DNA from 2 places in the Phascolarctobacterium sp. Marseille-Q4147 genome. Region 2 is predicted to be linked to the other one. Evidence: riboswitches for the same ligand, from Rfam matches in the RefSeq annotation. Region 2 holds a riboswitch; the other holds the start of a gene.
What was found. Region 2 has a riboswitch for cobalamin ahead of KAH19_RS08520 (TIM barrel protein). Riboswitches for the same ligand answer to the same signal wherever they lie in the genome.
Positions count from the first base shown of each region.

Region 1: it holds a riboswitch for cobalamin, as region 2 does, so the genes downstream of both, KAH19_RS06500 (hypothetical protein) here and KAH19_RS08520 (TIM barrel protein) in region 2, are expected to answer to the same signal.

Region 1 covers NZ_CP072874.1:1,377,762-1,383,163, forward strand. The annotation lists gene KAH19_RS06490 (TonB-dependent siderophore receptor) at 1-288, shown strand, start outside; gene KAH19_RS06495 (ABC transporter substrate-binding protein) at 359-1,915, shown strand; cobalamin riboswitch at 2,045-2,217, shown strand; gene KAH19_RS06500 (hypothetical protein) at 2,404-2,751, shown strand; gene KAH19_RS06505 (TonB-dependent siderophore receptor) at 2,726-4,597, shown strand; gene KAH19_RS06510 (ABC transporter substrate-binding protein) at 4,665-5,402, shown strand, end outside.
Region 2 covers NZ_CP072874.1:1,827,232-1,832,633, forward strand. The annotation lists gene KAH19_RS08510 (iron ABC transporter permease) at 1-566, shown strand, start outside; gene KAH19_RS08515 (ABC transporter ATP-binding protein) at 566-1,375, shown strand; cobalamin riboswitch at 1,575-1,727, shown strand; gene KAH19_RS08520 (TIM barrel protein) at 1,931-2,887, shown strand; gene iadA (beta-aspartyl-peptidase) at 2,987-4,156, opposite strand; gene KAH19_RS08530 (SH3 domain-containing protein) at 4,454-5,269, shown strand; gene KAH19_RS08535 (hypothetical protein) at 5,318-5,402, shown strand, end outside.

The DNA of each region.
Region 1 (5,402 bases), 450 kb from region 2:
TGGAATGCTGTTTTAGCTGCTGAATATGAGGCTGACAAAAACACCTCCTTTATCGGCAGAGCTAATTATGTTGGTGAAGCACATGTTAATGATAATGGTGTAAAAGCTCCGGATTATATGACCGTTGATTTGGGTGTGAAATATAAAACTGCTATCAACACCGTACCGGTAACTTTTAGCGCAATGTGCTATAATGCGTTTGACAAGAATTACTGGATTTCCAGAGGTACTTCTGTAGCTCTGGGCGCTCCCAGAACCTTCATGCTGTCTGCGCAGTTTGATATTTAATAATTCATTTGTTAAGAGGGTGGTTTAGGCTGCCCTCTTTTCTTCTGATTGTATTGGTGGTAAGCATGCTATGAAAAAATTTTTAAGCATTATATTTCTGCTTTTGGTTATATTATTAACAGGTTGCGGGAATCAAAAGCAAGAGCAAAAGCATATAGATAAAAGCAGTGAGAAGAATGTTGTTGTTCTGGCAGCTTACAGGCATCTTGCTCCCGGCAACAAAGACGGATTGTATTGCAGTCGCGTTCTGGGAGTATGGGAGCCGCTTATTACTAAAGATGCCGACAATAGACCGGCTCCTTGCTTGGCGCAAAGCTGGGAGATGCGTGATGGCGGCAAAGAATGGATTTTTCATCTGCGTCAGGATGTGTATTTTCACAATGACACAAAATTTACTGCAGATTCTGTCATTGCCAACTTCGATCGTATGAAAAAAGGTTATAAGCGGTCTTCATTTTATGGCTTGAATATGGAAACGTATTATCCGACTCTTATAAAATATGAAAAGCTGGATGATTATACTATTCGTCTGCTTTTTAAAGAAGCAAATGTCAATGAATTATATAAGATGACTGATTTCGGTAGTCCTATTTATGCACCTGAGTGCTTTGCAGAAGATGGCAATTTTAAGAGCGTTGCGATAGGTACAGGACCATATAAGATTACAGAGAATGCTTTAAATAAATACGTAGTTCTTCAACGCAATGATAATTATTGGGGAGAAAAGGGCAGAATAGCTAAGTATGTTGTGCGGACGATTCCCAATACGGATACACGCTATGCTGCTCTGAAATCGGAAGAAATAGACGGAGTCATAGATATCAATGCGATACCACCGTTTTTGGCTGAGGAAATAAAAAAAGATCCACGCTTTGAGGTTAGAACAAATAAATCAACAATGATTCGTTATTTGGGACTTAACGGTACCAAGTTCCCTTTTAATGATATCCGCATGCGCAGAGCTGTAAGCCTTGCAATCGACAGAAAAAATCTGGTGCATAATATGTACTTGGATTATGCTGAGCCGACGGTTAATATCTTAAATTACACCAGCCCCGGTTATAAGGCTTTGCCACTAGACTATGATTTGCAGGAAGCAAAAAGATTAGCGCATGAGGTATTAGGCGATGAAAGATGCGAAATTACTTATTGTATCAACGGCAGTGAGCCTTTGCAGAAGGGGGAAGCGGAGCTTATTGCTTATTGGCTGCAGAAAATCGGCTTGGATGTAAAGATTAAGTCTATAGAATATGCTACTTTGTCGAAAATGCTGCGCAAGGGTGATTTCAATATTGTGCGCACTCAAAGAGGCTTGGCAAATGGTGATCCCTTCAGTGCTTTATATCCATTTGTTATGCCTGACGGTGCGTTGAACGTCAACAATCGTTTTGGTTATAAAAATAATGAGATTATTACTTTAATGAATAATGTGAAGCATATAACAGATGAGCAGGAAAGACAGCGTGTTTTTGACAGAGTGCAAGTTATTATTGGTTATGAACAGCCCGTTATTCCACTTTTTAATGACGTGAATATTGTTGCGTATAATAAACGACTGAAAAACTACAAGCCTTTAATCTATGGCGTGGATTTGAGTAAGGTAGAACTGTTGAATGAGCATGATTGATTTTTATTTTGCAAGAAATTAATAGATTGTATCTGGAACCTTTCGTAAGCAACGTGTTTTCTTGACATGAATATAAAGATGTGCTATAATTCTGAATATAAAATGCAACATATGTTACAAAATTAGCTTAATAAACTAAAGCTATCAGGTGTCGAAAGACTTAATAAATAAGCAGGTGCGAAGCCTGCGCTGTCACGCAGCTGTAAAGTGGAGTAAGCCTTAATAATGTCACTGGGCAACCGGGAAGGCGAGGCTTGCGAGGAAACTGAGCCAGAAGAATTGCCTGAAAAAGTTAACGGGAGTGTACTGCGAGCGACAGGAGGCTGCTAGGGGATAAGTGCGCCTTTCTGTAATTTGGCAGAAGGGCGTTTTTGATTGCCGGAAAACGAGAATCCCACAACACATGGCTTTTAACCGACGCTGCACGCGAAACTAGGACAGCTCGGCAGCGAAGGTTAGAAAATAAATTTTTGATGAGGTGTATGAGTATGATGAAAAAGAAAAAAGCATTGGCTATGTCCGTGCTGTGCGCAGTAGCAAGCGTAGGCTTTGTGATGGGCGCAAGTGCGGAAACTATGCATGGTAATCTTGAAGAGGTTATTGTTGAGGGAAGTGCAGATGTATTGCCGGGTGGCATGGTTGCCAGAACCGGTAACGTTGGTATCATTGGTAATAAAAATGTAATGGATGTACCTTTTTCTCAAACAAATATTACAGCTGATGCTATGGAAACCTTTGGCGGTATGAACCAGCCTTTGGATAATATTCTGGTAAATATTCCATCCGTGCGTCAGACCGGTACCATGCTGCATGGTGATTTTTTCTGTAAGAGGTAAATCTACCAATGGTTCCTTCTTCTATCTGAATGGCGTTCCGGGAATGTTAGGACAGTTTACAGTTCCGATTTTTATGGCTGAAAGCATTCAGGTTACCGAAGGACCGAATAAAGCTATTTCCGGCTCCTTCCCCACAGGTGAAGGCACCGGTGTTGCTGCGGTAGTAAACGTTGATACAAAAAAAGCTCTTGATAAGCCTGTATTCAGATATAAACAAGTATTTTCCGGTGAAAGCGGCTTAGGTGAATATCTGGATATCGGTAAAAGATTCGGTAAGAATAAAGAATGGGGTGTCAGAGTAAATACAGAGGTATTAAATGGAAATCCCGGTCATTATAAAGCAAGCAAAGAGGGTTCCAGCATTTTTGCCAACATTGACCATCAGGACGCTGACAGTAAATCCAATTTGCTCGTCGGTTATCAATATTATGAAGTTGATGATGGCATGAGATGGTTCGGCTTTGATGCTAATAATGTAAAAAAAGGTCTTTTGACTCACGTTCCCTCTGCTCCGAATTCCAAAAACAATTATAGCTTCCCCGGCATGACCAAAGCCTCCGAAGGCGCATTGATGGTATTGAACCATGAGCAGGCAATCGGTCACGGCACTAAGGCCTTCTTTAACGGCGGTTGGACAAGAAGCAATTTACGTAAAAATATTACCGGTCAAGGCAGCCGTTTGACTATTCTTGATGATGCAGGCAATTATGCAGGCAAATATTTTACCAGAAGAACTCCTGGCCATAAGTATTATGTGCAGACCGGTATTGAGAATACTTTTAAAACCGGTGAGGTTGAACATGATGTGGTTTTGGCAGTTGACAAATCCTGGTCTAAGTCCTGGACCGGTGTTGTCGGCGGTTATGGTCTGACTAACTTTAAGGGCTTGGGCGGAACCTTAGCAGGTGGCGTTAATCCTAATGAGAGCGTAAATATTCCTACCTTCAGTAATTTCCATAACAGTACAAGAACCTTCTGGGGTGTTTCTCTGTTAGATACTATGAAATTAGGCAAGGCTCAGATGATGTTAGGCGTTCATAAGCATGAATCCAATGCTGTAACCTATCCGGATCCGACTAAATCCGGTAAGGTAGCAAGTGTTAAGTCCAGCGCTGTTTGTCCTGCTTACGGTTTTGTTTACCAGCCTACAGATGAAGTATCAATTTATGCCAGCCATTCCGAATTCTTTGATGCCGGCAGCAGAGTCAGCGGCAGCACTGTTTATAATGCAGATGAAATCTTAGATCCGTCTAAAACAAAAATGGACGAAATCGGCGTTAAATACAGCAACAAGAACTTCTTGGCTACCTTGGCCCTGTTCAAAAACAGAGAGTCCTCTACTTTAAACATATATGACGACAAAAAGCCTGATTGGTATTGGGTTACCAATGATGGCGAAAACGAGTACAAGGGTATTGAGCTGTCTTTCAACGGAGCTATTGCAGATAAATGGAATGCTTTTGGCGGTTTAATGTATCTTGATACAGAGAGAGTAAGAACCAATAAAGGCACCTATGACGGCTACAGAGTAGGCGGTATCCCCAGATTCAATGCTGTTGCAGGCTTGCAATATAAACCGAATAATGATTTGTCACTTTTGGCAAGAGCTGTATATGTTGGTCCTACTCCTATTTTCCCGGCAAGCAATGCGATTGAATGGGAAGTTCCTTCTTATACTACTTTTGATGCAGGCGTTAATTACAAGACACAAATTAACAAAATGCCTGTTACATTGAGTGCAATGTGCTATAATCTGACCGGTAAAGATTATTGGATTGCTTATGGTTCCGGACTGCATTTGTCCAGCCCCAGAACCTTTATGCTGTCCGCTCAATTTGATATTTAACTGATGATGTTTAAGAGGGCGGTTTTACTGCCCTCTTTTCTTCAAATTACATGTTTTTGGTAGTGTTATGAAAAAATTATATTGTATTATTGCTCTCATATTACTTGTTCTTGCGACCGGTTGCGGTAAGCAGGAAAATATTAAAGAAAATACTATAAAAAAAGATAATGATACAGTGACTCTGGCTGGCTATCGTCAGCTTGCTCCAGGTAACAAGGATGCCTATTATTGCAGCAGCTCCTTGGGTGTTTGGGAGCCTTTGATTACTAAGGATAAAGATAGCAAGCCTGCACCCTGTCTGGCTCAAAGCTGGGAGATGCAGGATAATGGAAAAATCTGGATTTTTCATCTGCGTAAAAATGTCCTGTTTCATAACGGAACGAAATTTAATGCGGATTCGGTGATTGCTAATTTTGACCGAATGAAAAAAGGTGTTAAGCGTTCAACTTTTTATGGCTTGAATATAGATGCATTTTATCCCTCACTGTTGAAATATGAAAAATTAGATGAGTATACTGTTAAACTGACCTTTAAAGAAGCGAATATTAACGAACTGTATAAGATGACAGATTTTGGCAGTCCGATTTATGCTCCGGAATGCTTCGCGGAAGATGGTAATTTTAAAACCTTCGCAATAGGCACCGGGCCATATAGAATAATAGAAAACCAACTGAACAGTCATGTAAAAATAGAGCGTTATGATAATTATTGGGGTGAAAAAGGCAAAATAAAAACATTTATTGTGCGTAAAATACCTAATACGGATACACGTTATGCTGCGTTAAAATCCGGCGAAATTGATGGC
Region 2 (5,402 bases):
ACGGCATCAAGCCGGTGCGTATTATTCTTGCCGGTGTTGCGGTATCTGCCTTTTTGGGTGCAGGCATCAGCGGACTGATGATTTTTTACAGTGACAGAGTGCACGGTGCTTTAATGTGGATGGTAGGCGGTCTTGCCGCACGCAGCTGGCCGCATGTAAATATTATTCTGCCATATGCTGTTATCGGTCTGATTCTGGCGCTTGCCAGTGCCGCTTATCTGAACATCCTGCAGCTGGGCGATGAGATGGCACGCGGCCTTGGCGTCAATGTTGAGGTAACGCGCATTATCCTTACGGCTATTGCGGCTTTGCTCGCAGCCAGTGCTGTCAGCGTTGTCGGACTGCTGGGCTTTGTCGGCCTTGTTGTGCCGCATGCGGCGCGACTGCTGATAGGCAGCGACTACCGCTTTCTGCTGCCTGCCTCCGCACTTTTGGGCATTGCCATTGTTACGCTCAGTGATACCTTTGCGCGTGTAATTTTTGCACCGATTGAACTGCCTGTTGGTATTATTATGGCCTTTTTGGGCGCGCCCTTCTTCTTATTCCTGTTAAGGAGGGAAATCTGATGACACAAAATAATGTAGCGCCCTTTAAAGCTGTTTTAGAGGCAACGCATATTGATATAGCAATTAACAAAAAAACAATCATCCATGATTTGTCGCTGGCAATTCCCGAGGGCAAGATTACTGCTATCATCGGCCCCAACGGCTGCGGTAAAAGTACGACACTGAAGGCGATTGCCCGCATCTTGCCGTGTGCCAAGGGCAGCATCAGCTTCCTGGGGAAGGATATCCATAGCCTGTCGCATCGCGAGTTTGCCCGCTGTCTGGCGATTTTGACGCAGTCACCGGTTGCGCCTACTGATTTGACGGTGCAGGATTTGGTTGAAATGGGACGCTTTCCGCATCGCAGCTTTTTAGGGCGCGGTGATAAGGACGATGCACAGCATGTTGCCTGGGCCTTGGAGCAGACCAATATGACGTCGATGAGCCACCGCCTTCTGCACACGCTGAGCGGCGGCGAGCGTCAGCGCGCCTGGATTGCGATGGCGCTGGCACAAAGACCGCAGGTACTGCTGCTTGACGAGCCTACGACCTATCTTGATATCTGTCACCAGCTGGAGGTTATGCAGCTGCTTGATAAGCTCAACAAGGAGCTGGGACTGACGGTTGTCATGGTTATCCATGATTTGAACCATGCCATTCAGTACGCTGATTATGTTGCCGTTATCAAGGCGGGACGCCTGGTAGTCAGCGGTGAGCCTAAAGAAATTGTTACGTCTAAACTTCTGGCGGACGTGTTCCGCGTGCAGGCGGATGAGTTTGCGTGCAGTAATGGGCTTCCGGCCCTCGTTCCTATTACAGTCTGTCGCTAAACCATTGTCTGCGTCATGGCATATTTTAAATATAAACTCCCGAAAGTATACGCACTTGCGGGAGTTTTTTATTTCTGCAGTACAGATGTGGAAAAAATTTCATAACTCTATTGCCAAAAAAGCTGATTGATGATATACTAATTATGCTATAAATAGTAGATGTTACTATTACGCAGCTTTCAACAGATAAAGAAAGCAAGACAATAAAAACTTAATATGCTTTGAGCAGAAGGAAAACCAGTGCGAATCTGGTACTGTACCGCAACTGTAATGTGAGCCTGGCAGCGCATATCCTCACAAGATGCTGTCCGACGATGAGCTTAGTCAGAGTGCCTATGCCCAAAAGTTTTTTCCGCAAGCTTGCGATGTACAGGTGAAAGGAAGGATGGTAAAACCATCTTTAGTATTCCAGTAGTGCTGCTTGCGTGAGCTAAATTAAGACTGCAGCGTTACCGCCGCAGTTTTTTTATGAAAAAAGAATTCCAAGCTATTTGCCGGTAGCACAGTTAGAGCAAACGCTAAGAGCGTGCAGTATGTAGCAAAGAAGGGTGAAAAATGACTAAGTATCTTATTAACTATTGTCCTATTGATTGGTATGAAGATGAATTGAAGCGTAAGGGGATGACCTTGGCCGGTTTAGTGCAGCAGCTGGGGGTTGACGGTATTGAACAGTTTGTTTACAGAGATCCGGAAGCATTCCCTGATTACAAGGAGCTGACTATTGGCGCACATTTGAATTATTGGCCGTATTGGATGGATTTTTGGCTGCGAAAGGCTAAACGCCTGCAGCAGCAGTTCCGCAGTATCCACGAACGCCAGACATATTTTAAGACAGCCATGAGCTGTGATGAATGGCTGGCTGTTATCCGCCGTAATATCTGCGCTGCCATTTCGCAGAAGCCGGAATATCTGGTGTGGCATGTGGCGGAGGCCGATACCAAAACAATCTTTACCTTTGATTTCCGTTACGATGACCGCGAGGTATTGGCTGCTTCGGCAGATGTTTTTAATGCTGTGGCGGATGAGATTCCTGCCAACGTTACGGTGCTGTTCGAAAATTTGTGGTGGCCCGGTCTGCGCCTGACGGATGCGCGCAAGGTGAAGTTTTTCTTTGAGCGCATTGAGCGCAAAAACGTCGGCATTATGCTTGATACCGGTCACCTGATGAATACAAATCCGCGTCTGCGCACGGAGGCGGAAGCAGCGGATTTTGTCTGCCGCACGGTGGACAAGCTCGGTCCGTATGCTGAGCTGATTAAGGGCGTGCATCTTTCCTGCTCGCTTTCCGGCAAGTATTTGCGCAGCTTTGAACGCAAGGTGCCGGCTAATTGTGATTCGGAGCTTATTTGGCGTCATATTGCGGCGATTGATCGGCATAAGCCTTTTACTACCACGGCAGCCAAACAGATTTTGCAGTGCGTTCAGCCGGAATATGTAAATCATGAGTTGGCATATGAAACTATCGAGGAAATGATTCCGCTGATGCAGCAGCAGCTTTCTGTTGCCAGATAAGCGGCGGCCTGAGTGCGTCAAGCTATAACGAAAAATATCATAAAAAATTAATCCCCTACATAAGCAGAGGCTTGTGCAGGGGATTTTTCGTTACAATGTTTATTTTTCAAAGGTGCCTTTGACAAGCGCTTCGCCCGCTGCTACCATGATTTGGCCTTTGGCGATTACTGTATCTACGTCATAGCTGTCGCTGTAAATAATCAGATCGGCGTCACTGTCGGCCTGCAGGCAGCCCTTTTGCGGATACAGACCGTTGGCCTGCGCCGGATTGCTGCTGACAACCTTTGCCACAACCTCCGTGGGAACGCCTGCAAGCAGAGCATCCTTAACTTCCTCCTGGAAGGAATCCGGCGAAACGGCAAGCTGCTTTTGGCTGCCGTCGGGAAGTGTTACGCTCATGCAGCCGTTGGCATCCGAGCTCATGGTTACTTTGTCCATCGGCACGCCTTCTTCATAAAGAATTTTGATGGCGTCACTGGGCTTGACGCAGGCGGGGAAGCCGTCCTGCTCCCTGATGCCGGAGGTGATATCTACATAACCGCCTAAGCGGGCAAATTCCTTGGCCTGTTCAAAAAGATGGAAGGCACGGTTGACGTGGGTGGGGATAAAATGGCGGGCGGGGATTTCCGTTTCGCGTACAATCGCCAGCAGGACATCCATGCCACGCTTGCCAACGCCCATGTGGAACTGCACAACACCGGCCTTGCCGGAAAGCATACCGCCCAGGCGAGCCTGCGTAAGCACCTTTTCCAGCTCCTCGCGAGTAGGCTGCGAGCTTCTGTGATCGGATAAGGCAACCTCGCCGATGCCAAGGCATTCGTTAATCAGGATGATGTCGCGGCGCACATCACCGGTCATGTTATGCAGGGGGATTTCGTAAGAGCCGGTGAGCATGTACGCGGTGATGCCTTCGTGCGTCAGGCCTCTGGCCTTCGCCAGCAGGCTTTCGTTGTGTCTGGAGGTGCCGTCTGTACCTAAAACGCCTACTACGGTAGTAATGCCAACCTTTGTCAGCTCGCTGAGGTTGATTTCCGGAGTACGGCTATAGGGACCGGATTCACCGCCGCCGCCGATAATATGCACGTGCTGGTCAACATAACCGGGGACTACCTTGCGCTTTTGGGCGTCAAGAATTTGGCAGTCTAAGCCTTGCGGTGCTGCAAGCTGTTGGCCTATTTTGGCGATTTTGTCGTTGATGATCAGGAGGTCGACAATTCCGAGGGGCTGCGGAGCGTATACGTCCGCGTTTTTAATGAGTAAGCATTTCATGTGAGGATTCTCCGTTTCTGAAAAATTATTTATGCTTTAATTATACACTGAATTGTTGAAAATGGTATATGAGGCAAGAAAGTTTTCGGGGTTTAATGGTATAATAGAGGTAGTAAATGGCTGAAACGCTTGCAGGAGCTTGATGAGGCATAAAAACATACCCTTTCTCCCCAAAATTCCCCCTCGCCCTACCCGAATTCACGCATTCGGGTGGGGCGCTTTGCTTATTTTCACGCTAAAATATAATCAGGAAAACAACTGCCCGTAACGCAGACGGCAGGAAGTGGAGGGATGGATATGCAAAAGAAATTATTCTTAAGCGCAGCGCTTGGACTGGCAATATTTGCCAACACTGCCTTTGCCGAAGTTAACACAGATTATTTGGCCAACGAGCTCAGGTCTTATCCCGGCTGGCCGCTGGAGGTATATTGCAACGCAACGGATGTTAATGTCAGAACACAGCCTAATACCGATTGTGATGTTATCACCATGCTGCAAAGGGGAGATAAATTTTATGTAAGCATGGTTGTAGATGTAGTAAACAGTGAATACAAATGGCTTCTTGGTACTACTGAAAAGGGCCATGTTGGTTTTATGGCAAGCAAATATCTTGATACAACCCCGAAAGCTGCCAGCGCAGCAGGACGCTTTAATGCTGCCCTGGAAGCCGATTGGATTATGGATCCGAAAATTTTTGCTTCGAACGCCTATTACCTGGGGCGTGTGGAAAAGAATACTGATGACACTATCTCCTATGCCGATAAAAAGATGCAGGTCGGACCGCGTCTGTTCTATATAGATTCAGCGAGAAACAAAGTGAATGAAGTGAAGGTTAATAAACTTCATGGCAGCATGGCAGGCTATGCTGTCGGTCAGCAGCTTGACACAGACAGGCAGATTGACCTGGACGGTTACCTGAAAATGAATGGCTGGGAGGATGATCCTATGGGTGTTGGTATATCGGATACGCATCATATGATCGGTTGGGTAAAATATGCATACAACGCAAGGGGGCAAAAATGCCTGCATAAGAGCTTTTATGTGAAGTTGGATTCTCGTGATGTGATAGCAGAAATTATTTACTGTGAGAGTGATGTTCATTTAGCGAACTGACGGATGAAGCAATTTGGGCTGCAACATCTTTTGACAGGAGGTGGCGTAATGAAGCGGAAGCTGTTTAAGAACATGTGCCTGGCAATGCTTCTGGCGGCGTTTGCCGGCTATGGCACAGAGCAAAATGCCGTAT